Regions from separate parts of the Pseudomonas sp. LB3P93 genome, predicted to be linked through region 3. Evidence: predicted binding sites of a transcription regulator. Region 3 holds the regulator's gene; each other region holds the start of a gene.
The links. The regulator sigma-54, encoded in region 3, starts transcription at its own class of promoters, with help from an activator protein. The targets are predictions, from matches to a motif close to ANTGGCATNNANNTTGCTNT.
Positions count from the first base shown of each region.

Region 1: the regulator sigma-54 is predicted to act here: its motif matches at 6,087-6,106, upstream of flgB (flagellar basal body rod protein FlgB).
Region 2: the regulator sigma-54 is predicted to act here: its motif matches at 3,768-3,787, upstream of ACYZT8_RS07780 (flagellar basal body rod protein FlgF).

Region 1 covers NZ_CM142713.1:4,879,718-4,889,718, forward strand. The annotation lists gene ACYZT8_RS22155 (HlyD family type I secretion periplasmic adaptor subunit) at 1-1,131, opposite strand, end outside; gene ACYZT8_RS22160 (type I secretion system permease/ATPase) at 1,131-2,870, opposite strand; gene flgE (flagellar hook protein FlgE) at 3,104-4,420, opposite strand; gene flgD (flagellar hook assembly protein FlgD) at 4,452-5,174, opposite strand; gene flgC (flagellar basal body rod protein FlgC) at 5,190-5,633, opposite strand; gene flgB (flagellar basal body rod protein FlgB) at 5,637-6,044, opposite strand; gene cheR (protein-glutamate O-methyltransferase CheR) at 6,413-7,240, opposite strand; gene ACYZT8_RS22190 (chemotaxis protein CheV) at 7,287-8,219, opposite strand; gene flgA (flagellar basal body P-ring formation chaperone FlgA) at 8,302-9,063, shown strand; gene flgM (flagellar biosynthesis anti-sigma factor FlgM) at 9,229-9,555, shown strand; gene ACYZT8_RS22205 (flagella synthesis protein FlgN) at 9,604-10,001, shown strand, end outside.
Region 2 covers NZ_CM142713.1:1,756,863-1,766,863, forward strand. The annotation lists gene ACYZT8_RS07760 (amino acid aminotransferase) at 1-387, opposite strand, end outside; gene ACYZT8_RS07765 (4a-hydroxytetrahydrobiopterin dehydratase) at 387-743, opposite strand; gene phhA (phenylalanine 4-monooxygenase) at 861-1,649, opposite strand; gene ACYZT8_RS07775 (sigma-54-dependent transcriptional regulator) at 1,960-3,522, shown strand; gene ACYZT8_RS07780 (flagellar basal body rod protein FlgF) at 3,842-4,582, shown strand; gene flgG (flagellar basal-body rod protein FlgG) at 4,628-5,413, shown strand; gene flgH (flagellar basal body L-ring protein FlgH) at 5,465-6,160, shown strand; gene ACYZT8_RS07795 (flagellar basal body P-ring protein FlgI) at 6,188-7,276, shown strand; gene flgJ (flagellar assembly peptidoglycan hydrolase FlgJ) at 7,288-8,583, shown strand; gene flgK (flagellar hook-associated protein FlgK) at 8,607-10,001, shown strand, end outside.
Region 3 covers NZ_CM142713.1:1,023,176-1,033,176, reverse strand. The annotation lists gene ACYZT8_RS04425 (STAS domain-containing protein) at 1-235, opposite strand, end outside; gene ACYZT8_RS04420 (MlaC/ttg2D family ABC transporter substrate-binding protein) at 232-873, opposite strand; gene mlaD (outer membrane lipid asymmetry maintenance protein MlaD) at 885-1,352, opposite strand; gene mlaE (lipid asymmetry maintenance ABC transporter permease subunit MlaE) at 1,352-2,149, opposite strand; gene ACYZT8_RS04405 (ATP-binding cassette domain-containing protein) at 2,149-2,958, opposite strand; gene ACYZT8_RS04400 (KpsF/GutQ family sugar-phosphate isomerase) at 3,236-4,210, shown strand; gene ACYZT8_RS04395 (KdsC family phosphatase) at 4,210-4,734, shown strand; gene lptC (LPS export ABC transporter periplasmic protein LptC) at 4,743-5,315, shown strand; gene lptA (lipopolysaccharide transport periplasmic protein LptA) at 5,302-5,850, shown strand; gene lptB (LPS export ABC transporter ATP-binding protein) at 5,850-6,575, shown strand; gene ACYZT8_RS04375 (RNA polymerase factor sigma-54) at 6,760-8,253, shown strand; gene hpf (ribosome hibernation-promoting factor, HPF/YfiA family) at 8,328-8,636, shown strand; gene ptsN (PTS IIA-like nitrogen regulatory protein PtsN) at 8,649-9,113, shown strand; gene rapZ (RNase adapter RapZ) at 9,116-9,973, shown strand; gene ACYZT8_RS04355 (HPr family phosphocarrier protein) at 9,989-10,001, shown strand, end outside.

The sequences.
Region 1 (10,001 bases), 2.8 Mb from region 3:
ACCGGTGCGTTCGTCCTGAATCAGATCCGCCGAAAGGCGAACCACCGTGCCGGACAATTCAGGCGTGGTGCTGCGATTGAACGCGCTCAGGCGCAACGTGGCGTCCTGGCCAAGAGACACCTGATCGATATCCTGGGAACTGATCTTCGCCTCGACCAACAACTCGTCATCGGCCGGCACGATCTGCATCAAGCCTTCCGCCGGGGAAATCACCCCGCCCACGGTGTGCACCGTCAATTGCTGCACCCGGCCGGCTATAGGCGAGGTGATATCGATGCGTTTGAGCTGATCCTTGGCGCTGATTTCGCGTTCGACCAATTCACCCTGGCGCGCCAGCAAGTCGCGTAGCTCCTCGGAGACTTCGCTGCGAAAGGTCTGGTCGACCTGCAACCGTTGCAGGTCGGTTTCGGCGATTTTCCCCCGGGCTTCGGCAATGGCGGCCATGAGCTGCCCGCGCTCGCCGCGCAACCGGGTCATGCCGCGAGCCAGCGCATTGACTCGATCCAGGGTCATCATGCCTTTGTCGAACAGCTTCTTGACGGCTTGATACTCCTTGTCGATCAGCTCGATTTCTTCGGTCTTGGATTGCTGCTGCAAGTCATGGCCGACAATGGTGTCGTTGAGTTGCCGAATCCGTTCGCGCAGCTGTTTCTTCTGCCCTTCGCGGGACGCGCGACGGTCCAGGAACAGTTGCTGCTCGCTGGCCATCACCGCCCGTGCTTCGTCAGCGCTCATGCGCATCAGCAACTCTTTGGGCACCGTGACTTCATTGGCATTGTCGCGCTCGGCTTCCAGGCGAGCCTGACGGGCCCAGGCCTGATTCAAAGACTTGCTGACAATCGCCTGACTGGCCGCCGGCAATGTGGCATCGAGGCGCAGCAGCACATCACCTGCCGCGACCTGCTGCCCTTCCTTGACCAGCAACTCGGCCACGACGCCGCCGGTTGGGTGCTGAATCTTTTTGACGCTGCCTTCTACCGCGAGGGAGCCCGAAGCAATCACCGCACTGGACAGGTCGGTGCAGATTGCCCAGGCCAGGCCACCGCCCAGCAGCACAACCAGCGAAATCATGCCCAGCCGCAGATGACGGGACAGCGAATGGGTCAGGGTGCTTTCTTGATCGTTTTGCATCAGTTGGACGCTCCCAGCTCAACGACATTGGTGGCAGGCCGCGATGGCGTGGGCGCAGGTCTTCTGAGCACGGCGTCTCTGGGTCCGAAGGCAACCTGAGCGCCGTTTTCCAGAATCAGTACCTGATCGATGACCGACAGAATGTTGGTGCGATGGGCAATTACCACGACCACGCCGCCTCGGGCCTTGATCGAAAGGATCGCCCTGGCCAGCGCTTGTTCACCCTCGGCGTCGAGGTTGGAATTGGGTTCGTCCAGCACCACCAGGAACGGCTCGCCGAACAACGCTCGGGCCAGCGCAACACGCTGGCGCTGGCCGGCCGACAGGTTGACGCCGCCCTCGCCGACCTGGGTTTCATAACCCTGGGGCAATTGCAGAATCAGCTCGTGTACACCCGCCTGCTGGGCGGCGGCGACAATCGCGTTGTCCGCCGCTGAAGGATCCAGCCGTGCGATGTTCTGAGCCACGGTGCCGGTGAACAGGCCGACGCTCTGTGGCAGGTAACCGATCAGTTTGCCGCGCGCCTGATCCGTCAACAGATCAAGCGGCGCACCGTCGAGTCGCACATGCCCGCGAGCCGGTCGCCAGGCATTGACCAGCACGCGCGCCAATGAAGACTTGCCCGAGGCACTCGGCCCCACCACGCCCACCGCGGTGCCCGCTGCCACGCTGAAATTGACGTTTTGCAGTGCCAGGCGCTGGCTGCCGGGAGGTGCGGCGAAAATGCCTTCGACGTGCAGGCTGCGATGAGCAGCCGGCAATTCGGTCTTGTTCTGCTGATCGGGAAACAGGTTGAAGACTTCCAGCAGTTTCTTCCAGGCGATGTGCGCGCCCAACAGGCTGCGCCAGGTGGCGATGACTTGCTCGGCGGGCGCCAGCGTGCGGGCGACGATGATTGAAGCGGCGACCATCGTGCCGCCGCTCAAGTCCCCCTTGATCACCAGATAGGCCCCTAGGGCCAATGAACCGGATTGCACGGCCAGCCGCAGGTTCTTGGAGATCCCGCCAAAGAAGCTGCCGATGTCCACGGAGCGCCGTTGCAGTGTGGTGTAAGTGCTGTGGTGGTGTTGCCAGATGGCCGAGGCATTGCCGACCATGCCCATGGCCGCCAGCGCCTCGGCGTTCTGGTGCGATTGCTGGCCGTGATGATTGCGCTTGTTCAGCGCATCGGCCGAGGCTTGCATCAGTTGACGGGTTTGGCGGTCGGTCATGACCGTCAACGCGATGAGGATGATCATCAGCGCGGTGGTCAACCAGCCAAACGCCGGATGGATATAGAAGCAGACCGCCAGATAGACCGGCATCCATGGCAGGTCGAAAAACGCGACCAGCCCGGGGCCGCCGATAAAGCCACGGATCTGATCAAGCTCCTGCGCCGGTTTCAAGGCGTCGCCGGTGATCGGGGTTTTCAATGAGGCGCCGGAGATGACGCTGAACACTTTTGACGACAGCGTCAGGTCCAGGGAGGAAGCGATGCGCACCATGACCCGGGAACGAACAATGTCCAGCAGACCGGACAGCGCGTATACGCCAAGTACCAGCAAACCCAGCGCGACCAGGGTCGGAATGCTTTGGCTGGGAATGACCCGGTCATAGACTTCAAGCATGAACACCGGGCCGATCAGCGCCAGAATATTGATCACGCCGGAAAACAACGCAGCGCCGATCAATCCGCGACGCAATACCGATTTCAGTTGCAGCGCCACGACAGGCGCACTGACGGCTTTATGGCTCATCACTGGTGTTCCATCCTTAGAGTGTTGCAGGGCTTCCATGTCGCCGAACTGGCGTTCTGGCTGTATCAAACAAGTCGTATGAAACTTTGACGCGTATCGACCTGCGCCAGACGAGAGTGCAAATTGCGCACCAACCCGCCCGACGAACGGTATTCATTGGTACGAAAGCTTTTTCACGGGCATAAAAAAACCGGCGCCGTGTGGCGCCGGTTTTTCAGTAGAGCCCGCGAATCACATCAGGTCATCTGAATGATGGTCTGCATGATGGTGCTCTGGGTGGAGATGGTCTTGGCGTTTGCCTGGTAGTTGCTCTGCGCCTTGATCAACTCAACCAGTTCGTTGGTCAGGTTGACGTTGGACTCTTCCAGGGAGTTGGACACCACCGAACCCAGCGTACCGGTTTTCGGTGCATCGACACCAGCCACGCCGGAGGCGAAGGTTTCTTTCCAGCGGGTACCACCGATTGGCTGCAGACCTTGCTCGTTGGCGAAGCTGGCGACCGCAACCTGGCCGATGGCCTTGGTTTGCTGGTTGCTGAAGTTGGCGGTCATCACACCAGTTTCGTCGATGGTCAGGCTGGAGATCTGGCCAGTGGCGTAGCCGTCCTGGTACTGCGCAGTCCGCGCGGTAGGCGAAGCGTACGAGGTGGTTTTGGTCATGTCGAACGCAATACCGCCCGCGGCTGCGTCCGAGCCGTTCAGGGCCCAGGTTGGCGGGTTGGCGTTAGCGTTGACCAGCACGCCCGGCTTCCAGCCTGCCATGGTCAAGGTAGTGCCGTTTACCGTCCAGCCTGCACCTGCCGTCAGCGTCTTGATGCTGCCATCAGGGTTGAAGGTGATGTCGGCAGTGAGGGCGGTCGGAGGATTCGCGGTAGGATCCGATGGACTACGGCCATCCATGTAGGTGTAAACAGTCCAGGAGTTGGACGCCACATTTTTCACGTAGTACTGATCCATCCTGTGCTCGTTACCTTGGGTGTCGTACACAGGGGTGGAAATGGTTTTGTTGTAGCTATTGAGGTCTTTGACGTTGAACGGAGTGACTGTTGGCAGTGGGTCCGACGAGTTCAGGTTCATCGTCTGATCGATACGGGTCGTGGCATGTGGCGCCAGGCTCGAGGTGTCGATTTTCAGGTCAGTCAGCACACCGTTGATGATCTTGCCGTTGGCATCAACGCCATAACCCTGCAAGCGGTTGCCGTTGTTGTCGACGACGTAGTTTTCAGCGTCAGTCTTGAACGCACCGGCACGGGTGTAGCTCAGGGAACCGTTGTCGCTGAGGATGAAGAAACCGTTGCCCTGGATACCCATGTCCAGCACGTTGCCGGTGTTGTTCACGTCGCCCTGGCCGAACTGCTGGGAAACGTTGGCCAGGCGCACGCCGTTGCCGATGGTCTTGCTGCCGGTACCCAGGCGAGTGGCCGAGTACACGTCTTCGAATTCTGCACGGGACGATTTGAAACCGGTGGTCGCGACGTTGGCGATGTTGTTGCCGGTCACGTCCAGTTGTTTGTTGGCTGCATAGAGACCGCTAAGGCCGATATTGAAAGACATATTCCACTCCTTTGTGCCGTGTTAGTCGGCTCTATATACCAATGGTTTGTACTTTGGACAGGGCAACGCTGCCCAGGCCTGCCAGGTTCAGCATCAACTCACCGCCGGTCTGGCTGATGGTCACGCTGTTGACGGTGGCCGGCAGGTAAGTAACCAGCGAGGTCGCCTTGCTGTCGTAAGTCGCGGTGGCGGCGAATTTGTACGTGCCTGCCTTGGCCACTTCGCCCGCATCGTTCTTGCCGTCCCAGATGAAACTGGCGCTGCCGGCTTTCTGGCTGCCCAGATTGAGGGTGCGCACAACTTTGCCATCGGCGTCGGTGATCTTGACCATGACCGGATCCACCGATGCCGGTACCACGGCCGTGCCGTTGAAACTCTTGGAGGTATCAACGACCGCCGTGTCGGTCTGCGCGACCACCGAGCGGCCCACCAGCGAAGACGCTTGTAGCGCTTGCGAGGAGTTGTAGTTGCCGGCAATGCCGCTGACCGTCGTGTTCAGCGTGGTGATGCCTTCCAGGCTACTGAACTGTGCCAGTTGAGCCACGAATTCACCGTTGTCCTGCGGCTCAAGCGGGTTCTGGTTCTTCAGCTGGGTGACCAGCAATTGCAGGAACGCATCCTTGCCCAACGCCTTCTTGCCAGTGGCGCTGTTAGTCGCTGCCGTCAGGCCGTCAGCGCTGGTGTTTTTTTTGACCGAAGAATTGGCCAAGACGTCCTTGATGCTCACGCCGCTGGTGGTATCGGTAACACTCATCTGAGTCGCCCCTTATCACTGACCGAGGGTCAGGACCTTCTGCATCATGGTTTTGGCGGTGTTCATCATTTCGGCGTTGGTCTGGAATGAACGACTGGCGGAAATCATGTCGGCCATTTCTTCGACGACGTTGACGTTCGGGTAGTAGACGTAGCCCTTGGCATCGGCGGCCGGATGGTTCGGCTCGTAACGCGCGTCAAGGTTGCTCTGGTCTTCGACCACGCCCAGCACTTGCACGCCTTGACCGGCGGCGTCCTGGTTCTGGAACAGCGAATCGCTGCCGCCGCTCTGACCGCCCTGGAACATGGTGGCGAACACCGGGTGACGGGCGCGATAGGTCTGGTCGATGCTCGAGGAGACGGTTTCGGCGTTGGCGATGTTCGAGGCCACGGTGTTCAAGCGAGTGGTCTGGGCACTCATGCCGCTACCGGCAATGTTGAAAACACTGGATAGAGACATGAATTACTCTCCGCGCAGGGCTGATACCAGCCCTTTGAATTTGCTGTTGAGCAGGGTGAAGCTGGCCTGGAAGCCGACGGCGTTTTCCGCGTAGTTCGACTGTTCCAGTTGGGCGTCCACGGTGTTCTGGTCGATCGACGGCTGCATCGGCGTGCGATACATCAGCGACTCGTCGCCATTGCCCAGGCCTTCGGCTTCGATATGACGGTTGTTGGTCATGTTCAAGGCAAAAGTGCCGCCCTTGGTTTTCTCGTTCTGTGCGGCAAGCACTTTGGAGAATTCCAGGTCCCGAGCCTTGTAGTTCGGGGTGTCGGCGTTGGCGATGTTGTTGGCCAGGACTTCGGCACGCTGAGCGCGGAAACCCAGGGCTTGTTCGTGAATACCGAGCGCTTTATCGAAGCTGATGCTCATGTCGGGAAACCTTCGGGTGACCTGATTTTTCGTAACAGAGACATAGCAAGCGGCGTGCCAATTCAAAAAAGCCCGGAAACCGGGGCTTTGCCGGCAGTGGCAAGGCGGCAATGCCAGAAAAGCGGCAACCGATTACCGCCGCCTGCCGCTTTTCTGCCGCTTATCACCAATCGTCAGAACAACAACTGCCCCTGTGGGAGCGGGCTTGCCCGCGATGGCGGTGTCACAGGTTGCGTTGATGTCGACTGATACGACGCTATCGCGGGCAAGCCCGCTCCCACAGGGGTGTGGTGATTTTTAGAGATAATTACAGGCACAAAAAAAACGGGAGCCTCTGAGGGCTCCCGTTTTTTGATGACGCCAACCAATCACTTCGCCTGGTAAATGATCCCCGGGCTGCACTGGACCATCTGGTAATGATCCGGCAAACCGTTCAGCGCTTCGGAGGCGCCGAGGAACAGATAACCGCCCGGCTTGAGCGTGCTGTGAATGCGCAACAGGATGTCTTTCTTCACCTCGGCGGAGAAGTAGATCAGCACGTTGCGGCAGAACACGATGTCGAACTTGCCCAGGGCCGCATAGCTGTCCAGCAGATTGAACGAGCGAAACTCCACGCGGCTCTTGATCGGCGCCTTGATGGCCCAGCGTCCCGGCCCCTTCGGGTCGAAGTAACGCTGAAGGCGCTCGGGCGACAGACCACGGCCGATGGCCAGGCTGTCGTACTCGCCGGTCTTGCAGTTGGTCAGCATGGTGCCGGACAAGTCGGTGGCCACAATCTGCGCCCCCATCTTCAGCTGGCCCATGTTGACGCGCTCGAACTCATCGATGGACATCGACAGCGAATACGGTTCCTGACCCGACGAACACGCCGCCGACCAGATCCGCAGACGCTGGCCGGGGGCTGCCTTGATCGCTTCGGGCAGCACCTTGTTCTTCAACACTTCAAACGGATAGGTGTCACGAAACCACAGGGTTTCGTTGGTGGTCATGGCATCCACCACCATCTCGCGCAAACCGCTGCGCGGCTGGGTCTGGATGCGCTGAACCAGCTCACCCAGGGACTTGATGCCTTGCTGCTCCATCAGTTTGTTGAGACGGCTCGAGACCAGGTACTGCTTGTTTTCACCGAGCAAAATGCCACAGGCTTTTTCCAGGAATACCCGGAACTGTTCGAAATCCAAATTACCCGTAGACAAAGATGCCGCCTCTTAAATCGTGTTAACCACCAGGGGCAAAAGGCCCCTAGCTGATATCTGCTGCTTTGATCCGGTCGACTACCCGGGATGCCAGGTCATCAGGACGGAATTTGGCAAGGAAGTCATCCGCACCGACCTTCTTGACCATTGCCTGATTGAATACACCCGACAACGAAGTATGCAGGATGATATGAAGCTTTTGCATGCGCGGGTCGTTGCGGATCTCGGCCGTCAGGGTGTACCCGTCCATTTCCGGCATCTCGATGTCGGAAATCATCATCAGGAACTCTTCTTCCGGCTTCTTGCCCTCATCGACCAGCTTGCGCAAGTAATCCAGCGCTTGCCTGCCGTCGTTCAACGCCACCACTTCGACGCCGACCGTCTGCAGGCAACGGCTCACCTGCTTGCGCGCCACCGACGAGTCATCGACCGTCAATACCCGCAACGACAACGCCTTGTGCTGGGTTTCGACATCCACCACGCCGACCGAAATCGCTTCCGGTGTCGGCGCCACTTCCGCCAGCACTTTTTCGACGTCGATGATTTCGACTAACTGATTGTCGACCCGAGTCACAGCCGTCAGGTAATGATCGCGTCCCGTGCCCTTGGGTGGCGGATGAATCTCCTCCCAATTCATGTTGACGATGCGCTCCACCGATCGCACCAGGAAACCCTGGGTCTTGGTGTTGTACTCCGTGATGATTACGAAGGGATTGCTCTGATCTTTAAGTGCGCCGGAGCCGGTCGCCATTGCCAGATCAAGAATCGGAATGGTCGCCCCCCGGATATTTGCCACACCGCACACGACAGGACTGGACTTGGGCATCAGGGTCAGTTTGGGGCATTGCAGCACTTCCCGAACCTTGAACACGTTGATCCCATACAGCTGCTGGCCGTCGAGACGGAACAACAACAGCTCAAGGCGATTCTGCCCAACCAGTTGCGTGCGCTGGTTTACCGCATCCATTACACCAGCCATGCACAGACTCCTACACCAACGCTTAAGTGTGTTGCGACGCACATTCATTGCTAAACGGCACGGCGCTTGCTTTTTAACTCTTATGAACACAGAACCGACATTTTTCCGACGCCTGACATCAACTTCCCGCAAATTGCTTTGCGCGATGTCGGCCGTTTGCCTGTTCAACGCTGGCAGCCCTGCCTTTGCTGACGCGGTTACCTTGCCTGACATGCTTATCGGCGTCACTCAGGGCTTTCTTGAATTCACCGTAGAGGACTATTTGGCGACCAGTCAAACGGAAGGCCGCTATGAAATCGAGGTCAACCAGCTCGATCCGCGACTGCGCATGCCCATGTGCGACAAGGAATTGACAGCCACCCTGGAGAGCCCGGCGACCCCGATCGGGCGGGTGACGGTCAAGGTTCGTTGCGACAGTACGGCCCCCTGGACAGTCTTCGTGCCCGCTCAAGTCCGCCTGTTTCGAGACGTTGTCACGACCACGCGCCCGCTTAAACGCGCAGGGGTCATCGAGCCCGGCGACGTCATGTTGCGCGAGCGGGATATCAGCCTGATCAACCAGGGTTATTTCACCTCCATGGATCAGGCCGTCGGGCAGAAACTTACCCGACCAACGGTCGCCAATCAGGTGCTGACGCTGGTTCATCTCGAACAGGCGGAAGTCATCAGCAAGGGCGATCAGGTGGTGATTACCGCCCGCAGTGGTACGCTCAGTGTGCGTATGCCGGGCGAAGCCCTGTCCAACGGCGGCCTGCGTGAACAGATTCGTGTGAAAAACCTCAACTCCCAGCGGGTCATCAAGGCGCAAGTCACAGCGCCCGGCCAGGTGGAAGTGGCCATGTAGAGCGATCTGTTGGTGAAGAGATGGCGCGCCGCCCGGCTGTTCCCTAAACTGTGCCGCAGGCAGGACTAGCGCTGGCGCATGCAAGCTCATTGATAAATGGGCCTAAAGTTTTCGCAGGGAGAGCCGAAAACATGGCAAGCGTCCAAATACCCAGAGGTTTTTATCATGGTCATCGATTTCAGCCGTTTGAACAGCTCCTCGTCACTTACCGGTAGTACGCGTACCAGCACCGCGAAGGAAACTGCCGAAACCGGCAAATCCGCGACGCTGAATACCCCGGCCGAACAGGCCAGTACCGCTAAAAGCGGGGAATCGGTACACCTCAGCAATGAGGCTCAACAGTTGCAGAAGGTCACTGACAAGCTGCGCGATCAGCCTGCCGTCGACAACGCCCGTGTGGCCGAGTTGAAAGCAGCGATTGCCGATGGCAGCTATAAAGTCGACAGCAACCGTGTAGCCAGCAAACTGCTCAACTTCGAAGCCCAGCGCTAGGCCACGGCCTGCGCCAGGCTTTTGGACGCTTAAACCCCAAGGCCAGCCATGCACGACACTAATTTACTGCAACTGATCACCGACGACTTTGCTCCAGCACAATACTTGCTGGAGTTACTGCAAACCGAATCCATCGCTTTGCACGGTCGCGACATGCCGCTGCTCGAGGATATCCTGGCGCAGAAACAGGCAATGATCATTCTGCTGGAACAGCATGGCCGCAAGCGCAGTGAAATCCTCGCCAGCCTGAATCTGCCGACCAATCGCAACGGCCTGGAGCAACTTGCCAGCCAGTCGAGCATCGGCGATCAATTGCTGGAACAGAGCGACAAACTGACCGATCTGCTGGCTCAATGCCAGGCGGCCAACGTCAACAATGGCCAGTCGATCCTGGTCCAGCAGGCCGCCACGGCCAATCAGCTGAAAATCCTCACCGGCGGCGAACC
Region 2 (10,001 bases), 730 kb from region 3:
CGGGTTGCTCAGCCACACGCCACGGCCCGGCAGGCACTGGGCGATGAAGTCGGCGCTCAGGCGCAGCGCGCCGGTGCCGCCCGGGGTCTGGGTTGCGCCGGCCCGTTGTTCGGCGATCAGAGGAGAATCGACGCCGAGCACTAGCTCATTGATCGCCTTGCCGAACGCCGGTTCGCCGTGACCACCGATATAGGTCTTGGTGGTCTGACGATCCACCAGGCGCTGCTCGGCGAGCTTCACGGACTGGGGAATCGGGGTCAGGCCCTGGGCATCTTTATAGACGCCCACGCCAAGGTCGAATTTGCGCGGGTTCGGGTCCTGCGCATAGGCCTCCATCAGGCCGAGAATCGGGTCGCCGGGAACTCGACCTATGGCGTCGAAATGCATTATTTGCGGCCCTCGGCGTCCTTGGCCACGTCGTCAGTGCGTGCGGCCATGATGAAATCGTTGCGGTGCAGACCCTTGATGGAGTGGCTCCACCAGGTCACGGTGACTTTGCCCCACTCGGTCAACAGGCCCGGGTGGTGACCTTCGGCCTCGGAGATTTCACCGACCGCGTTGGTGAAGGCCAGTGCGTGTTTGAAGTTCTTGAACAGAAAAACCTTTTCCAGCTGCATCACGCTGTCGCGCACTTCGATGTTCCAGTCCGGGATCTGCTTGATCAGTACCGGCAGTTCTTCGTCGCTGACCTGAGGAGCGCCGGCTTGGCAGGCTTCGCAATGGGCTTGGTTCAATGTGGACATGATGAGTTCCTGAAATCTAATTATTGGAAATCGGCCGTCAGCGGAACCGCGCGGTACCCCCACGCTAAACCAAAGCGTCGGTTTCTGACAGGCTCACTTGATTCTAAAAGCTGCGGATCACGCGGCTTTTTTTGGCGGAAATTTAGGCGCGTGCAAACCCAGCTGCATGCCTTGCTTGACCATGCTCATGATGTCTTCATGAGCCACATCAAACAGACGCTTGAGGTTTGGCAGGACAAAGTACAGCGGTTGCAGGATGTCGATGCGATACGGCGTGCGCATGCATTCCAGCGGATCGAACGGCTGATGCTCAGGTTCGTCCGACAGGCAATAAACGGTTTCTTTCGGCGAGGAGAGAATGCCGCCGCCGTAAATGCGCAGGCCTTCTGGCGTATCGACCAGGCCAAACTCGATGGTCATCCAGTACAGACGCGCCAGGTACACGCGTTCTTCCTTGGTGGCCTGTAGGCCGAGTTTGCCGTAGGTGTGGGTAAATTCGGCGAACCATGGGTTGGTCAGCAGCGGACAGTGGCCGAAGATCTCGTGGAAAATGTCCGGCTCTTGCAGGTAATCCAGCTCTTCTCGGGTACGAATAAACGTCGCGACCGGAAACTGCTTGTTGGCGAGCAACTCGAAAAAGGTCTGGAAGGGGATCAGCGCCGGAACCCGAGCCACTTGCCAGCCGGTGGTTTCACCGAGGACTTTGTTGATCTCACCCAGTTGCGGAATGCGATCGTGGGGCAGACCGAGTTTTTCGATACCGTCCAGGTATTCCTGGCACGCACGCCCCTCGATCACTTTCAGTTGACGAGTAATCAGCGTGTTCCACACCGCATGTTCTTCAGCGGGGTAGTCGATAAAACCTTGCGCATCGGGCTCGCGAGCCACGTATTGCGTCTGCTTCATGCTGCTCTCCTGCTAGGGGAATTCGTTCTTGTTATGTGCTGCTATGGATTTAGAAATACCCCAAGGCGTGCGGTGATGCAGTAGGTGAACGCTGGCATGCGTAGGAAAAATCGTCGTTTTTCGTAAAGTATTCGTTACGGTTTGACGCCCATGGCGCAGCGATTGAGATTTGCCGGTTTGAAACGGTGCAAAGGTGTCACATAATCTTGACGACTATCTGCGTGCCTCCGCAGAAAAATCTTGCCGGGCTCACTCCTACAAGGAAAGCACGCAGGCATTTAAACCATTCACCGCTTTTCAGGCCTTTTATATGCGTATCAAAGTCCACTGCCAGAACCGCATCGGCATCCTGCGCGACATTCTCAACTTGCTGGTCGAGTACGGGATCAACGTCGCTCGCGGCGAGGTCGGCGGTGAGCATGGCAATGCGATCTACCTGCATTGCCCGAACCTGATCAACATTCAGTTCCAGGCATTGCGTCCGAAATTCGAGTCGATTGCCGGGGTGTTTGGCGTCAAGCGTGTAGGGCTGATGCCCAGCGAGCGTCGGCACATGGAGCTCAATGCCTTGCTCGGCGCCTTGGAGTTTCCGGTGCTGTCGATCGACATGGGCGGCTCCATCGTCGCGGCCAACCGTGCGGCGGCGCAGTTGCTGGGTGTGCGGGTCGATGAGGTGCCGGGCATTCCGTTGTCGCGGTATGCCGAGGACTTCGACTTGCCGGAACTGGTGCGCGCCAACAAGTCGCGGATCAATGGTTTGCGGGTCAAGGTCAAGGGTGACGTGTTTCTCGCAGACATCGCGCCGCTGCAATCGGAGCATGACGACAGTGAAGCCATGGCGGGCGCGGTGTTGACCTTGCACCGGGCTGATCGGGTGGGTGAACGCATCTATAACGTGCGCAAGCAGGAACTGCGCGGGTTCGACAGCATCTTCCAGAGCTCCAGGGTCATGGCCGCGGTGGTGCGCGAAGCCCGACGCATGGCGCCGCTGGATGCGCCGCTATTGATAGAAGGCGAAACCGGCACCGGTAAAGAGTTGTTGGCGCGTGCCTGTCATCTGGCGAGCCCTCGCGGCCAATCACCGTTGATGGCACTCAACTGTGCCGGTCTGCCGGAATCGATGGCCGAGACCGAGTTGTTCGGTTACGGCCCCGGTGCTTTCGAAGGGGCGCGGGCCGAAGGCAAGCTCGGGCTGCTGGAGCTGACGGCGGGCGGTACGCTGTTTCTCGATGGCGTCGGGGAAATGAGCCCGCGCTTGCAGGTGAAATTGCTGCGCTTCCTGCAGGACGGTTGCTTCCGTCGTGTAGGCAGTGATGAAGAGGTTTATCTGGATGTGCGGGTGATCTGCGCGACGCAGGTGGACTTGTCCGAGTTGTGCGCGCGCGGTGAGTTTCGCCAGGATTTGTATCACCGCTTGAACGTGCTTTCGCTGCACATCCCGCCGCTGCGTGAATGCCTCGACGGTTTGACGCCGCTGGTGGAGCACTTCCTCGATCAGGCCAGCCGGCAGATCGGTTGCCCGCTGCCGAAACTCGCGCCGGCGGCGATGGAGCGGCTGAGTCATTACCACTGGCCGGGCAATGTCCGCCAGTTGGAGAACGTGTTGTTCCAGGCGGTTTCGTTGTGCGAAGGGGGGACGGTCAAGGCCGAGCACATTCGCTTGCCGGATTACGGCGTGCGTCAGCCGCTTGGCGATTTCTCGCTGGAGGGCGGGCTGGATGCGATCGTCGGGCGCTTTGAGAAAGCGGTGCTGGAGCGGTTGTATTCCGAGCATCCAAGCAGTCGGCAGCTGGGCAAGCGCTTGGGGGTTTCCCATACGACCATTGCCAACAAGTTGCGTGAGTACGAAGTCGGCAAAGACCCCGGAGCTTAAACTGAGGCAATGATCGTTCCCACGCTCCGCGTGGGAATGCATCCCGGGACGCTCCGCGTCCCAAGGCGGACGCAGAGCGTCCATTGATACATTCCCATGCAGAGCGTGGGAACGATCAGCATCAAGGCTGATCCTTGCCACCAAACGGCATAACACCGCCGGTTTTTCGTCTCCGATACATTTCCCCAATCTCCACAAAACCCCTCAAGTCCTTTGTTTGCCGGGCCTCGCGCCGTCAAAAGAAAGTTGGTCTGCAAATTGCTTATCGCTCAGCAGTACAGCGGTGGGCGGCAAACGTCCGGCATGCAGAGGAAAGAGCGTGGATAAGTACCTTTATGTGGCAATGACCGGCGCCAGCCAGAATGCACTGGCGCAGAAGGCTCATGCCAACAACCTGGCAAACATCTCCACCAACGGTTTTCAGAAGGACCTGGAGCAGGCTCGTTCGATGCCGGTGTTTGGTGACAGCTTTCCGGCGCGTGCGTTTGCCATGACCGAGCGTCCGGCCACCGACTTCTCTCCAGGTTCGCTGGTTGAAACCGGTCGCGACCTCGACGTCGCGGTGCAAGGCAATGGCTGGATCGCCGTGCAGACCCCCGATGGCGCTGAAAGCTACGTGCGCACCGGCAGCCTGAACGTGGACGCCCTGGGCGTGCTGCGGGCCGGCAACGGTATGCCGGTGATGGGCAATGGCGGACCGATCGCCGTGCCGCCCGAGCAGCAAATCGAAGTGGGTGAAGACGGCACCATCAGCATCCGTGCGATGGGCGAAGGCCCGCGCGTGATGGCTGAAGTCGACCGCATCAAACTGGTCAACCCTGACCTGAAGAACATGACCAAAGGCCTGGACGGTTCGATCCACACCAAGGACGGCAAGCCGGCGCAAGCCGATGCGGGCGTCAAACTGGTGTCCGGGTTCCTTGAGTCGAGCAACGTCAACGCCGTGGAAGAGATGACCTCGGTGCTGGCCTTGTCGAAGCAGTTCGAGCTGCACATCAAGATGATGAACACCGCCAAAGACGATGACCAGGCCATGGCTCGGGTCTTGCAGATCAGCTAATTATCAGAACGTCGCGCCGTAAAACAGGCGCACGAGGAGAATCGAATGCTTCCGGCTCTATGGGTTGCCAAAACAGGTCTGTCCGCCCAGGACACCAACCTGACGACCATTTCCAACAACCTGGCCAACGTGTCGACCACGGGTTTCAAACGTGACCGCGCCGAGTTCCAGGACTTGCTCTATCAGATCAAACGCCAGCCAGGCGCTCAGTCGACTCAGGACAGCGAACTGCCGTCGGGTCTGCAAGTGGGTACCGGTGTGCGCATCGTCGGCACCCAGAAAAACTTCACCGCCGGCAGCCTGCAAACCACCGAGCAGCCACTCGACCTGGCCGTCGACGGCCGCGGTTTCTTCCAGATCCTGCAACCGGACGGCACCACGTCCTACACCCGTGACGGCACGTTCCACCTTGACTCCAACGGTCAGATCGTCAACGCCAGCGGCTTCGCCCTGGAGCCGGCCATCGTCATTCCGAACGACGCGCAGACCTTCACGGTCGGTCGCGACGGCACCGTGTCCATCACCGTTCCGGGTAACCCGGCCAACCAGGTGATCGGCAACCTGCAAACCGCCGACTTCATCAATCCGGCCGGTCTGCAAGCCGTGGGTAACAACCTGTTCCTGGAAACGGCTGCCAGCGGCGCACCGCAAGTCGGCACCCCGGGCCTGAACGGTTTCGGTACCACGCTGCAGAACACCCTGGAAACGTCCAACGTCAGCACCGTTGAAGAGATGGTCAACATGATCACTACTCAGCGCGCCTACGAGATGAACTCCAAGGTGATTTCCACCGCCGACCAGATGCTCTCGTTCGTAACGCAGAATCTGTAATCAGTCTATGAGGCGGCCATGAGGCCGCCTGCAACACCGTGAGGTAGGGTCATGAATCGCTTTGTATCTGTTCTGGCACTGAGTGGGGTCGTCGTGCTCGCGGGCTGCGTCGCTCCGCCGCCCAAGCCCAATGACCCTTACTACGCCCCGGTGTTGCCGCGTACGCCGTTGCCGGCTGCCGCCAATAACGGCTCGATCTATCAGGCCGGTTTTGAACAGAACCTGTACAGCGACCGCAAGGCGTTCCGGGTTGGTGACATCATCACCATCACCCTGAACGAACGCACCCAAGCCAGCAAAAATGCTAACTCGCAGATCGGCAAGAACAGCAAGACCGACATCGGCCTGAGCTCGTTCTTTGGCGGCGGTCTGAGCACCAACGATCCGGTGGGCAGCGGTAGTCTGAGCCTGGACGTCGGTTACGAAGGTGACCGCGCGACCAAGGGCGACAGCAAGTCCGGGCAGAGCAACAGCCTGACCGGTTCGATCACCGTGACCGTGGCTGACGTGCTGCCCAACGGCATCATCGCCGTGCGCGGCGAGAAGTGGCTGACGCTCAACACCGGCGATGAGCTGGTGCGGATTGCTGGCATGGTGCGCTCCGATGACATCGCCACCGACAACACCGTGTCGTCGACCCGCGTCGCCGATGCACGCATCACCTACTCGGGCACCGGTGCGTTTGCCGATGCGAGTCAGCCAGGCTGGTTCGACCGTTTCTTCCTCAGCCCGCTGTTCCCTTTCTAGGTGGCTACGTTGAATCTTAAACACCTGATGGTGGCCGCCCTGATGCTGTCCGCTGCGTTCAACGCGCAAGCCGAGCGGCTGAAGGATATCGCCAGTATTTCCGGCGTGCGTTCCAACCAATTGATCGGCTACGGCCTGGTGGTCGGGCTTAACGGCACCGGCGACCAGACGACGCAAACCCCGTTCACCCTGCAGACCTTCAACAACATGCTCTCGCAGTTCGGCATCAAGGTGCCGCCGGGTTCGGGCAACGTGCAGCTGAAGAACGTCGCCGCCGTGTCGATCAGTGCTGATCTGCCGGCGTTCGCCAAGCCAGGTCAACAGGTCGACATCACTGTTGCTTCGATCGGTAACTCCAAGAGCCTGCGCGGCGGCACCTTGCTGCTGACGCCACTTAAAGGTATCGACGGCAACGTCTACGCGATTGCCCAGGGCAACCTGGTGGTCGGCGGTTTTGATGCTGAAGGTCGCGACGGTTCGAAGATCACCGTCAACGTTCCGTCGGCGGGTCGTATCCCCGGTGGTGCATCGGTGGAGCGTTCGGTGCCGAGCGGTTTCAACCAGGGCAACAGCCTGACCCTGAACCTCAATCGTTCGGACTTCACCACCGCCAAGCGCATCGTCGACAAGATCAACGACATGCTCGGCCCTGGCGTTGCCCAGGCCATCGACGGCGGCTCGATTCGGGTCAGCGCGCCGCTCGATCCAAGTCAGCGCGTCGACTATTTGTCGATCCTCGAGAACCTTGAAGTCGACCCGGGTCAGGCGGTGGCGAAAGTCATCATCAACTCGCGCACCGGCACCATCGTGATCGGTCAGAACGTCAAGGTTTCCCCGGCAGCCGTGACTCACGGCAGCCTCACAGTAACCATCACCGAAGACCCGATCGTCAGCCAGCCCGGCCCTCTGTCTAATGGTCAGACCGCCGTCGTGCCGCGCTCGCGGGTTAACGCTCAGCAAGAAGCCAAGCCAATGTTCAAGTTCGGCCCGGGCACCACCCTCGATGAAATCGTGCGTGCGGTGAACCAGGTCGGCGCGGCACCGGGTGACTTGATGGCGATCCTCGAAGCACTGAAACAGGCCGGCGCGTTGCAAGCCGACCTGATCGTGATCTGAGGACGGCGACCATGGATATGCGCAAGGGCGGTCTGGGTGTCAGTAGCAACGATTCGGGCTCCTATTCGGACTTGAATCGTTTGAACCAGCTCAAGGTCGGCGACAAGGACAGTGACGCGAACATGCGCAAGGTTGCGCAGGAATTCGAGTCGCTGTTCCTCGGTGAAATGCTCAAGTCCATGCGCTCGGCCACCGAAGCGCTGGGTAAGGACAACCCGCTCAACACCCCGGCGGCCAAGCAATACCAGGAAATGTACGACCAGCAGTTGGCTGTTTCCATGTCCCGCGAAGGCGGCGGTATTGGTCTGGCGGACGTGCTGATGCGCCAGATGTCGAAGAACAAACCGCTGGCGCCGGGCGAGGCTGCGGCCTTGTCCGCCGCCAAGCAGGAAGCGGCGAAAGCTGCGGTGCCGACGCCGATTGCCGCGGGTACTGTGGCCACCGACGGTCCGCTGTCGCGGCTCAATGGCCAGCGTCCGTTGTGGGCGTCGCGTTCGGTAAAAGCGCCGACAGGCGAGGGCACGCATCACAATGACATGGAGCTGATCAATCAGCGCCGGCTGGCCTTGCCGCCGAAACTGGCCGATCGCTTGCTCGCCGGTCTGGTGCCTTCGGCAACGACCGCAGCGACAAACCCGAACAAAACCTTGCTGCCTGAACGCGCCGCGACGCCGGTAGTGACCGGTGCCGGGCCGCTGTTCAATGGTGACTGGCTGCCTTCGCCAACCGATAACAAGTCGAGCGGACGCTTGCAGGTTTACGGTCGGGCGATGGCGCAGATTCCACTGGCACCGCCGAAGAAAGCCTTCAGCTCCGCCGACGAGTTCGTCAACACCATGCTGCCGATGGCCAAGGAAGCCGCCGACCGTATCGGCGTCGATCCGCGGTACCTGGTGGCCCAGGCCGCCCTGGAAACCGGTTGGGGTAAATCGGTCATGCGCGCCCAGGATGGCAGCAGTAGCCACAACCTGTTTGGCATCAAGGCGAGCAGCAGTTGGAAGGGTGAATCGGCGCGAGCGATCACCAGCGAATTCAGGAATGGCGAGATGGTCAAGGAGACGGCCGAGTTCCGCTCCTACGACTCGTATAAAGACAGCTTCCATGACCTGGTGACTTTGCTGCAAACCAATAATCGCTATCAAGATGTTCTGAAGTCTGCCGATAACCCAGAACAGTTTGTACGCGAGCTGCAGAAAGCCGGGTATGCAACAGACCCGGCCTACGCAAGCAAGATTTCGCAGATAGCCAAGCAGATGACGAGTTACCAAAACTACGCTGCGGCGGGCGCTTCCACTACGCCTCTATAGGCACAAGGCATAAGGTCTGAACCATGAGTTTGCTCAATATCGGGATGTCGGGTCTGGCCGCTGGCCAATCCTCGTTGATGACTACCGGCAATAACATTGCCAACGCCGACACCGCCGGTTACTCACGCCAGCAAACCGTGCAGAGTACCAAAGCCTCGAATCAGTTCGGCAATGTCTACATCGGCAGCGGTACGACCCTGGCCGATGTGCGCCGCGTCTACAACAGCTACCTCGATGCGCAATTGCAGACCACCACGTCGCTCAACAGCGATGCGGCCGCGTACGCCGGGCAGGTCAGCCCGCTCGACGCCTTGCTCTCGGACAGCGGCACCGGCCTCAATGGCGCCCTGACCAAGTTCTTCGCCTCGGTGCAGAACGTCAACGCCAAGCCGGGTGACGACGCATCGCGCCAGCTGTTGCTCAGCGATGCCCAGGCCTTGAGCAATCGTTTCAACTCAGTGTCCAGCCAGTTGACCCAGCAGAACGCGAGCATCAACGGCAACCTGACGAACATGGCCGATCAGGTCAACAAACTCGCCGCCACCGTGGCGCAGTTGAACCAGAAGATTTCCGAAGTTTCCAAGTCCGGCGGCATGCCGAACGAGCTGCTCGATGCGCGTAACGAAACCGTGCGTCAGCTCTCCACCTTCACCGGTGCGCAGGTCGTCGAGCGCGACGGTAACCTCGATATTTACCTGGGCAGCGGCCAGCCGCTGGTCATGGGCGGCACCGCCAGCACCCTGTCCGTGGTACCGAGCCAGAACGATCCTTCGCGCATGGGCATTCAGCTCAAATCCGGCGGCAGCACCATCGAAATCACCTCGGTGATGACCGGCGGTGAAATGGGCGGCCTGCTGCGTTATCGCAGCACCGTGCTGGACCCGGCCATGAACGAACTGGGCCGTGTGGCCCTGGTGGTCGCCGATCAGATGAACAGCCTCCAGGCTCAGGGCATCGACAAGAACGGTGCGTTCGGCTCGAACTTGTTCAACAGCATCAACAGTGCCGCGCAGATCGCCAACCGCAGTATTGCCACCGTGGGCAACAGCGCCGGTTCCGGCGACTTCGATGTGACCATCGCGGACAGCGGCAAGCTGACCATCAACGACTACAAGGTCACCTTCACCAGCGGCACCAACTACACCGTGCAGCGTCTGCCGGATGGCACGTCCATGGGCGCTTTCAGCACCCTGACCACGCCGCCGCCGGTGATCGATGGTTTCTCGTTGAAGCTTACCGGCGGCACTGCCGCTGCGGGTGACACGTTCAAGATCACCCCGACCCGCAACGCGGCGGAGAGTATCAAGACCGAGATGACCGACAGCAAACGTCTGGCCATCGCTGCACCCTTGAGTGCGGCCATTGTGCCGGGCGGCAGCGGGACCTTGACCATCTCGTCCAGCGGTCAACCGACCCTG
Region 3 (10,001 bases):
GGATGGTCAGCGCCTTGCCGGCCGCCTCAGCATCGCGCATGAAGCACAGCAGCAGGGACAAGCCCACGCTGCTGGACTTCAACACCGCCGAACAATCGACCACCACTTCGGCAGCCTTGCTGGACTTGATCAACGCCTGCCCCTGCTTGCGCAGACCAGGGCCGGTGCGGTAATCCAGCATGCCGCTAAGCCGCAGTTCGCCGGAATCGCTCATGCGAATGGCCGACACACTCATTGGGCTGGCTTCTCAGTCGATGCCTTGGCCTTGGCGACTTCCCCGGCCCAACCGTTGATGGTCTTGTCCAGGTCATTGCCATTGCGCTGCATCGCATCAGCGAACTGATCGCGGAACAGCTTGCCGATGTTGATACCGTTGATGATCACGTTGCGCAGTTTCCACTCGCCATTGATCTTCTCGAGTGTGTACGACACGGGATAGATCGAGCCGTTGGAGCCTTTGACCGTCATGGCGACGCTGGTACGGTCTCCCGACTCATCCTTGGCAGGATCGACGGTGATGCCCTGGTTGTTGTACTCGAGCAAGGCGTTGCCATAGAACTGGAACAGACCCTTTTTGAAGTTTTCTTCAAAGGTCTTCATCTGCGCAGGCGTGGCTTTACGCGAGTACTTGACCGTCATGATGCTTTTGGAAATGCCCTCGGCATCCACGACTGGCCCGACGATGGTGTTCAGCGCCGTGTAAAAGTCTTGCGGGTCCTGCTTGTATTTCTCTTTATTGGCCGACAGATCGGCCAGCAACCGACTGGTGGTGTCCTGCACGATTTCGTGCGCTGAGGGCGCTGCCACGGCGTTAGCCATCAACGGCAGGGCCGCGAGTAATACCAACAGACCACGTCGCAAGGTAGAGATCATTCAAAAGCTCCTCATTTGGCGTCTTTGCTAACGGTATTGAGCAGGAATTTACCGATCAGGTCCTCGAGCACCAGCGACGACTGGGTGTCGTGAATGGTTCCACCATCCTTGAGCAAGCCTTCCTCGCCGCCCACGCTGATACCGATGTACTTCTCGCCCAACAGGCCAGCAGTCAGGATAGATGCAGTGGAGTCAGTCGGCAGGTTATCTACGCGCTTTTCCAGCTGCATCGTCACTCGACCGGTGAAACTGTCGCGGTCCAGATCGATCGCCGTGACCTTGCCGATGGTCACACCGGCCATGGTCACTTTAGCTCTGACCGTCAAACCGGCGATATTGTCGAAATAGGCATAAAGTTTATAAGTATCGGTGGTGGCACTTGGGGACAGGCCACTGACCCGCAACGCTAGCAACAGCAAAGCCAGGATGCCAGCCAGCAAGAAAAGGCCGACACCGATTTCCAGGGTGCGGTTTTGCATCAGAAATCTCCAAACATCAAGGCGGTCAGAATAAAGTCCAGGCCGAGTACAGCCAATGAGGCATACACCACGGTCTTGGTAGTGGCACGACTGATCCCCTCGGAAGTGGGCTCGCAGTCATAGCCTTGGAATACGGCAATCCAGGTCACGACGAAGGCGAAGACGATGCTTTTGATGATGCCGTTGAGCACATCGTCAGTGAACGTCACGCTGTTCTGCATGTTGGACCAGTAGGAACCCTCATAGACACCCAGCCAGTCGACTGCCACCCACGAACCGCCCCAGATGCCCACCACGCTGAAAATCATCGCCAGCACCGGCAGGGAAATGAAGCCGGCCCACAGGCGTGGGGCAATGATGTACTTGAGCGGGTCGACGCCAATCATTTCCAGACTGGACAACTGTTCGGTGGACTTCATGTTGCCGATTTCGGCGGTCAACGCCGAACCTGCGCGCCCGGCGAACAGCAATGCCGTGACCACGGGGCCAAGTTCACGCAACAGCGTCAGTGCAACCATCTGCCCGACCGCCTGCTCCGAACCGTAGCTGGACAGAATGTTGAAGCCTTGCAGCGCCAGCACCATGCCGATGAACACCCCGGAGACCACAATGATCACCAGGGACATCACGCCCACCGAGTGCAGTTGCTTGATCAGCAGGCCAAAACCGCCGCCGATACCGCCGCGGCCGAGCAAGGCATGAAACAGGAAAATCGCCGAACGCCCGAACACCGCCAGCACATCGATGCCGGCATGGCCGAAACGACGCACGCGTTCCAATAGTGAAATCTTGCGCATCAACGCTTCCCCAGAAGATCTGCGCGGTAATCCGTCGCTGGAAAGTGGTATGCGACCGGACCGTCGGGATCGCCGGTCATGAATTGACGAATACGCGGCTCCTGCGAGTTCATCAGCTCCTCGGGAGTGCCCTGCCCCAATACTTGTCCGTCGCCCACCACATAAATGTAATCGGCAATGCTGGCTGTCTCGGCCAGATCGTGGGAGACCACAATACTGGTGATGCCCAGCGCATCGTTGAGCAATCGGATCAGGCGCACCAGCACGCCCATGGCGATAGGGTCCTGGCCGACAAAGGGTTCGTCATACATGAGGATCTGCGGATCGAGGGCAATCGCCCGCGCCAGCGCGACACGGCGCTTCATGCCACCGGACAGTTCGTCGGGCATCAGGTCGATAGCGCCACGCAACCCCACGGCCTGCAATTTGAGCAGGACGATGTCACGGATCATTTCTTCCGGCAGCTCGGTATGAACGCGCAGCGGAAAGGCGACGTTCTCGAACACATCGAGGTCGGTAAACAGCGCGCCGCTCTGAAACAGCACGCCCATGTGCTTGCGCGCATCGAACAGATCGCTGCGCGACAGCTTCGGCAGGTTCTGGCCATTGACCCAGACCTCGCCCTTGGTGGGTCGCAACTGTGCGCCCATCAATCGCAACAGCGTGGTCTTGCCACACCCGGAAGGCCCCATGATGCCGGTGACCTTGCCGCGCGGGATACGGATATCGACGTTATTGAAAATGCTGCGCGCACCGCGCTTGAAGGACAGTCCCTTCAGCTCGACCGCGTAGGCGTTATCGGCACTCATCTAAACTCCTTGCGATGCAGCCTCACACTCGGACGCCTGGCTTCCTGACGAAAGCACATACCTCCCCGGGCAGGCCGAACTGGCGGCGAACTATATCACTGCAAAGGCCAAGCGCCCAAGGCCCAAGCCCGCCCATGTTCAGCAACATGACAGGCAAAAAGCCTCATCCGGAGGGGATTAGGTAACAGGGAATGACAAAGCGTGACGAACTTGCGTGAGGGTTTTGATCATTACCGCTATAATCGCCGCCTTTTCATCAGGCTATACGATTTCTGACATGAGCCAATCCAGCGACCTGATTCAATCTGCACAACGCACCATCCGCCTCGAACTGGAAGCCGTACAAGGCTTGCTGCCCCATATCGACGCAGATTTCGTACGCGCTTGCGAGATGATTCTGGAGAGCAAAGGCCGCGTGGTCGTGGTCGGCATGGGCAAATCGGGGCACATCGGCAACAAAATCGCCGCCACCCTGGCCAGCACCGGCACCACAGCGTTTTTCGTGCACCCAGCCGAAGCCAGTCACGGCGACATGGGCATGATCACTCGCGACGACATCATCCTGGCCCTGTCGAATTCCGGTTCCACCAATGAAATCGTCACCCTGCTGCCCTTGATCAAGCGTCTGGGCATCAAATTGATCAGCGTGACCGGCAATCCGGACTCGGCACTGGCCAAGGCCGCCGAGGTCAACCTCAACGTTCACGTCGAGCACGAAGCCTGCCCGCTGAACCTGGCACCGACTTCGTCGACCACCGCCGCGCTGGTCATGGGCGATGCCCTGGCCGTTGCACTGCTGGAAGCCCGCGGCTTTACCGCTGAAGACTTCGCGTTTTCCCACCCGGGTGGCGCGCTGGGCCGACGCCTGCTGCTGAAGGTTGAAAACGTCATGCACGCCGGTCAAGAGCTGCCGCAGGTTCAGCGCGGCACGCTGCTCAAGGACGCGCTGATGGAAATGACCCGCAAGGGCCTGGGCATGACGGTGATCCTGGAAGCCGACGGCAAACTGGCCGGAATCTTCACCGACGGTGATTTGCGCCGCACACTGGACCGCAGCATCGATATCCACAGCGCCACCATCGATCAGGTCATGACCGCGCATGGCAAAACCGCTCGCGCCGAGATGCTCGCCGCCGAAGCCCTGAAAATCATGGAAGACCACAAGATCAACGCACTGGTCGTGGTCGACAGCGAAGACCGCCCGGTCGGCGCCTTGAACATGCACGACTTGCTGCGTGCGGGAGTAATGTAATGAGCACGGACCTGCTGCAACGCGGCAAACAGATCAAACTCGCAGTGTTCGACGTCGATGGCGTGCTGACCGACGGGCGCCTGTACTTCCTCGAAGACGGCAGCGAATTCAAGACGTTCAACACCCTCGACGGTCAAGGCATCAAGATGTTGATGGCAGCCGGCGTGCAGACAGCTATCATCAGCGGCCGCAAGACCCCGGTGGTCGAACGTCGAGCGAAGAATCTCGGCATTCCTCACGTTTACCAGGGGCGCGAAGACAAACTGGTGGTACTCGACGAACTTCTGGCTCAACTCAACCTGAGCTATGAGCAGGTCGCCTATCTGGGCGACGACTTGCCGGACCTGCCGGTGATTCGCCGCGTTGGCCTGGGCATGGCTGTAGCAAACGCCGCCAGCTTCGTGCGTGAACACGCCCATGGCATCACCCAGGCCCGTGGTGGCGAAGGTGCTGCTCGCGAATTCTGTGAATTGATCCTGCGCGCCCAGGGCCGCCTCGATGCGGCCAACGCCGCGTACCTGTGAGCCCCATTATGCTGAGCAAAAAGATTCGCAACATCCTGGTGTTCGGTTGCATCGCGGCGCTGTTTGCCGCGGTCGGCTACTGGAACATCAGCCCGGAACGCTTCCTCGACAAGCCGGTGGTGACGGTCGATGAAAGCGCGATCGACTATTACGCCCTCAACGCTCACAGCGTGCAGTTCCTGCCGGACGGCAAATTGCAGTACGAAATGACGTCCGACAAGGTCGAACACCTGAAAGCGAGCGAGGTGACGTTGCTGACCAACCCTGACCTGAACATGTTCCGCGGCACCGAGTTCCCGTGGCACGTGCAGAGTGAGCACGGCGAAGTCAACCCGGACGGCACTCAGGTCGAACTGATCGACTCGGTACGCATCACGCGTTTTGACGAGAAAAACCGCAAAACCCTGATTACCACCACCCGAATGACAGTGTTCCCGCAGCAGCAATATGCGCAGACCGATCAACCCGTTAGAATCGACGGCGCTGGCGGTGTATCGACAGGCAACGGAATGAAAGCGTACTTGAAAGAAAGCAGGATACACCTGCTATCGAACGTAAGAGGACAGTATGAGGCTCGTTAAAACTCTCCCTATTTTGCTCAGTCTGGGCGCAGCACTGGGAAGCGTGAGCGCCTGGGCTCTGCCGAACGATCAAGAGCAGCCTATCCGCATTCAGGCCGACGACGCCCAACTGGACGACAAGAATGGCATTGCCACCTATAAAGGTGACGTGATCATTACTCAGGGCTCGATGAAGGTCACCGGCAACACCGTGACCATCACCCGCACTGCGGCTGGCGACATCGACGTGGTGACTTCGGTGGGCAACCTCGCCTACTTCGAGCAACTGCAAACTGCCGGTGACACCAAGCCTGTTCAGGGCTGGGGTGTGACTATCCAGTACCACGCCTCGCAAAATCGCGTCGTGCTGATCGATAAGGCAAAAGTTGTCGACAAGGACAACAACGTCACCCAAGGTGAAAAAATCGTCTACGACACCGCGAAAAAGCTTGCGAGCGCCGGGCGTGCTACGGGCAGCAAGGTCACCGAGTCGCGTCCGCGCATTGACATGGTGATCCAGCCCAAGCCGAAAACCGACGAGAAAAAGGCCCAGTAATGGCAACTCTGAAAGCTCAGCATCTGGCCAAGAGCTACAAGAGCCGACAGGTCGTGCGTGACGTCAGCTTGTCCATCGACAGCGGTCAGATCGTCGGCCTGCTGGGTCCTAACGGCGCCGGCAAGACCACCTGCTTCTACATGATCGTTGGCCTGGTGCAGGCCGATCAGGGTCGCGTACTGATCGACGACCTGGACGTCAGCCACCAGCCGATGCACGGTCGTGCGAAGGCCGGTATCGGCTATCTTCCGCAAGAAGCGTCGATCTTCCGCAAACTGTCGGTGGCCGACAACATCATGGCCATCCTCGAGACCCGCAAGGAACTCGACAAAGCCGATCGTCGCAAGGAGCTGGAAAGCCTGCTGCAGGAATTCCATATCAGCCACATCCGCGACAACCTCGGCATGAGCCTGTCCGGTGGTGAACGTCGCCGTGTGGAAATCGCCCGGGCACTGGCCACCAACCCGAAATTCATCCTGCTCGACGAACCTTTCGCCGGTGTGGACCCGATTTCGGTGGGCGACATCAAACAGATCATCTATCACCTCAAGGCCAAAGGCATTGGCGTGCTGATCACGGACCACAACGTCCGTGAAACCCTGGACATCTGCGAAACCGCCTACATCGTCAATGATGGCCAGCTGATCGCTGAAGGTGACTCCGCCACCATCCTGGCCAACGAACTGGTCAAGGAAGTGTATCTGGGCCATGAGTTCCGCCTTTAAGCACTGAGGTGTCTGGCTGATTGTCCGAGCGCTTGTCTCGATAAAAAATCAATACTTTTTTATTGTTACAGCGCTCTAGGCAAACGCTGCAGTTTCGGGCATATAATTTGCTTATGTTTGGCGCTCCGGCGCCCTGTAGTGGATGGCGCATGTGCGCCGGCGAATAAGGTGTTAAGCCCCTGCCATGAAACCATCGCTAGTCTTGAGAATGGGCCAGCAGCTGACGATGACACCGCAGCTGCAACAGGCCATCCGCCTGCTCCAATTGTCGACCCTGGACCTGCAACAGGAAATCCAGGAGGCCCTGGAGTCCAATCCGATGCTCGAACGCCAGGAAGAAGGCGACGACTTCGATAACGCCGACCCCTTGGCCGACAAAGCCGAACAACTACCCAACGCCGATGTTTCGGAACCCTCCTACCAGGAAACCGCCCCCACGGTGGATAACCTCGAGGAAGGTGACTGGAACGAGCGCATTCCCAACGAACTGCCCGTCGATACCGCGTGGGAAGACGTCTACCAGACCAGCGCCAGCAGCCTGCCGAGCAACGATGACGACGAGTGGGATTTCACCACCCGCACATCGGCCGGCGAAAGCCTGCAAAGCCATTTGCTGTGGCAACTGAACCTGGCACCGATGTCCGACACCGATCGTCTGATCGCCGTGACCCTGATCGACTGCATCAACAATCAGGGCTACCTGGACGAAACCCTCGAGGAAATTCTCGAGGCCTTCGATCCGGAACTGGACATCGAACTGGACGAGATCGAAGCCGTCCTGCACCGCATCCAGCAATTCGAACCTGCCGGCATTGGCGCCCGCAACCTGGGCGAATGCCTGCTGCTGCAACTGCGCCAACTGCCCGCCAAGACGCCTTGGTTGGCCGAAGCCAAGCGTCTGGTCAGCGACTACATCGACCTGCTCGGCAGCCGCGACTACAGCCAGCTGATGCGCCGCATGAAGCTCAAGGAAGATGAACTGCGCCAGGTGATCGAGCTGGTGCAGAGCCTCAACCCGCGTCCAGGCTCGCAGATCGAATCCAGCGAAGCCGAATACGTTGTTCCTGACGTGATCGTGCGCAAGGACAACGAGCGCTGGCTGGTCGAGCTGAACCAGGAATCCGTACCACGGCTGCGGGTCAACGCCCAATACGCCGGTTTTGTGCGCCGCGCCGACACCAGCGCCGACAACACGTTCATGCGCAATCAGTTGCAAGAAGCCCGCTGGTTCATCAAGAGCCTGCAAAGCCGCAACGAAACCCTGATGAAAGTAGCCACCCAGATTGTCGAGCATCAGCGCGGCTTCCTGGAATACGGCGACGAAGCGATGAAACCGTTGGTGCTGCATGACATCGCCGAAGCGGTGGGGATGCATGAGTCAACGATTTCACGGGTGACCACGCAGAAATTCATGCATACCCCTCGGGGCATATATGAACTGAAATACTTTTTCTCCAGCCACGTCAGCACCTCCGAAGGCGGTGAATGCTCGTCCACAGCGATCCGCGCGATCATCAAAAAACTGGTTGCTGCGGAAAATCAGAAAAAGCCGTTGAGTGACAGCAAGATCGCTGGTTTACTGGAGGCACAAGGCATTCAGGTGGCTCGCCGCACCGTCGCCAAGTACCGCGAATCCCTCGGGATCGCGCCTTCGAGCGAACGCAAGCGGTTGATGTAGAGCCACGCCACAGCGTTCCAGTGGCAGGCATTTCTGCCTGCCGCTTTATGCACTGGCAACGAAGGAGAAGCTGTATGCAAGTCAACATCAGTGGACACCAACTGGAAGTGACCGAACCTCTTCGCACCTACATCGGCGAAAAACTCGAACGATTAGAGAGGCATTTCGACAAGATCACCAACGTGCAGGTCACGATGACGGTCGAAAAGCTCAAGCAGAAAATCGAAGCCACGCTGCATATTCCCGGGAATGAAGTGGTCGCCAACGCGGAACATACTGATATGTACGCGGCGATCGACGCACTCACCGACAAGCTCGATAAACAACTCAAAAAGCATAAGGAAAAGACCCAGAGCCTCCTCCAGGGCGCGACCGGTCGTTAACACTCCCAACCCATGATCCGACTTGAAAGCATCCTGACCCCCGGCCGTTCCCTCGTGAACGTGCCGGGCGGCAGCAAAAAGAAAGCCCTCGAGCAAATTGCCAACCTTATCCATAAAGAAGTCCCGGATCTGGAGATGCAAGATGTCTTCGAGGCTCTGATCGCCCGTGAAAAACTTGGCTCGACCGGTTTTGGAAACGGCATCGCCATCCCCCACTGCCGCCTCAAGGGTTGTAACTCGCCCATCAGTGCCTTGATGCACCTGGACGCCCCCATCGATTTCGACGCCATCGACGGCGCCCCGGTTGACCTGCTGTTCGTTCTGCTGGTCCCGCAAGCCGCCACCGATGCGCACCTGGAGCTACTGCGCCAGATCGCCAGCATGCTCGATCGCAAGGAAGTGCGCGAAAAACTGCGCAGCGCCCCGAGCAATGAAGCCTTGTATCAGGTTGTCCTGGACGAGCAAAACGGTCAGTAATCATGCGCTTGATCATTGTCAGTGGCCGTTCCGGCTCAGGTAAAAGTACCGCACTCGATGTTCTCGAGGACAACGGCTACTACTGCATCGACAACCTGCCCGCCGGATTGCTGCCGGAACTGGCCGAGCGCGCGCTGATTCATACCGAGCTGGCACAACCGCTGGTTGCCGTATCCATCGATGCGCGCAACCTGCCAAGTCATCTGTCGCGGTTTCCGGAACTGCTGGAAGAAGTCCGCAGTCGGCATATCAAGTGTGATGTGCTGTATCTGGACGCCGACGAAGAAACGCTGCTCAAACGCTTTTCGGAAACCCGTCGTCGCCACCCATTGAGCAACGCCAATCGCTCGCTGGCCGAGGCGATTCAAGACGAGTCCCAGTTGCTGGGCCCTATCGCCGACCTGGCCGACCTCAAGGTCAACACCACCAACCTGAACCTGTATCAGCTGCGCGATACCATCAAGCTGCGGCTGTTGAACCAGCCGGAAGCCGGCACTGCGTTCCTGGTGGAGTCTTTCGGGTTCAAGCGTGGCATGCCGGTAGATGCGGACCTGGTCTTCGATGTGCGTTGCCTGCCCAACCCTTACTGGAAGCCGGAATTGCGCGAGCAGTCCGGGCTGGATCAACCGGTGGCCGAGTACCTGGCGGCCCAACCGGACGTCGAAGAGATGTTCCAGGACATTTCCACGTACCTGCTCAAGTGGTTGCCGCGCTTTGCCGCCAGCAACCGCGCTTATGTCACCATTGCCATTGGCTGCACCGGCGGGCATCACCGCTCCGTCTACCTGACCGAACGTCTGGGCCAGGTCCTGCAACAATCCCTGAAGAACGTCCAGGTTCGCCACCGCGACCTCAGCTAAAGGATTCACATCGCGATGCCTGCTCTGG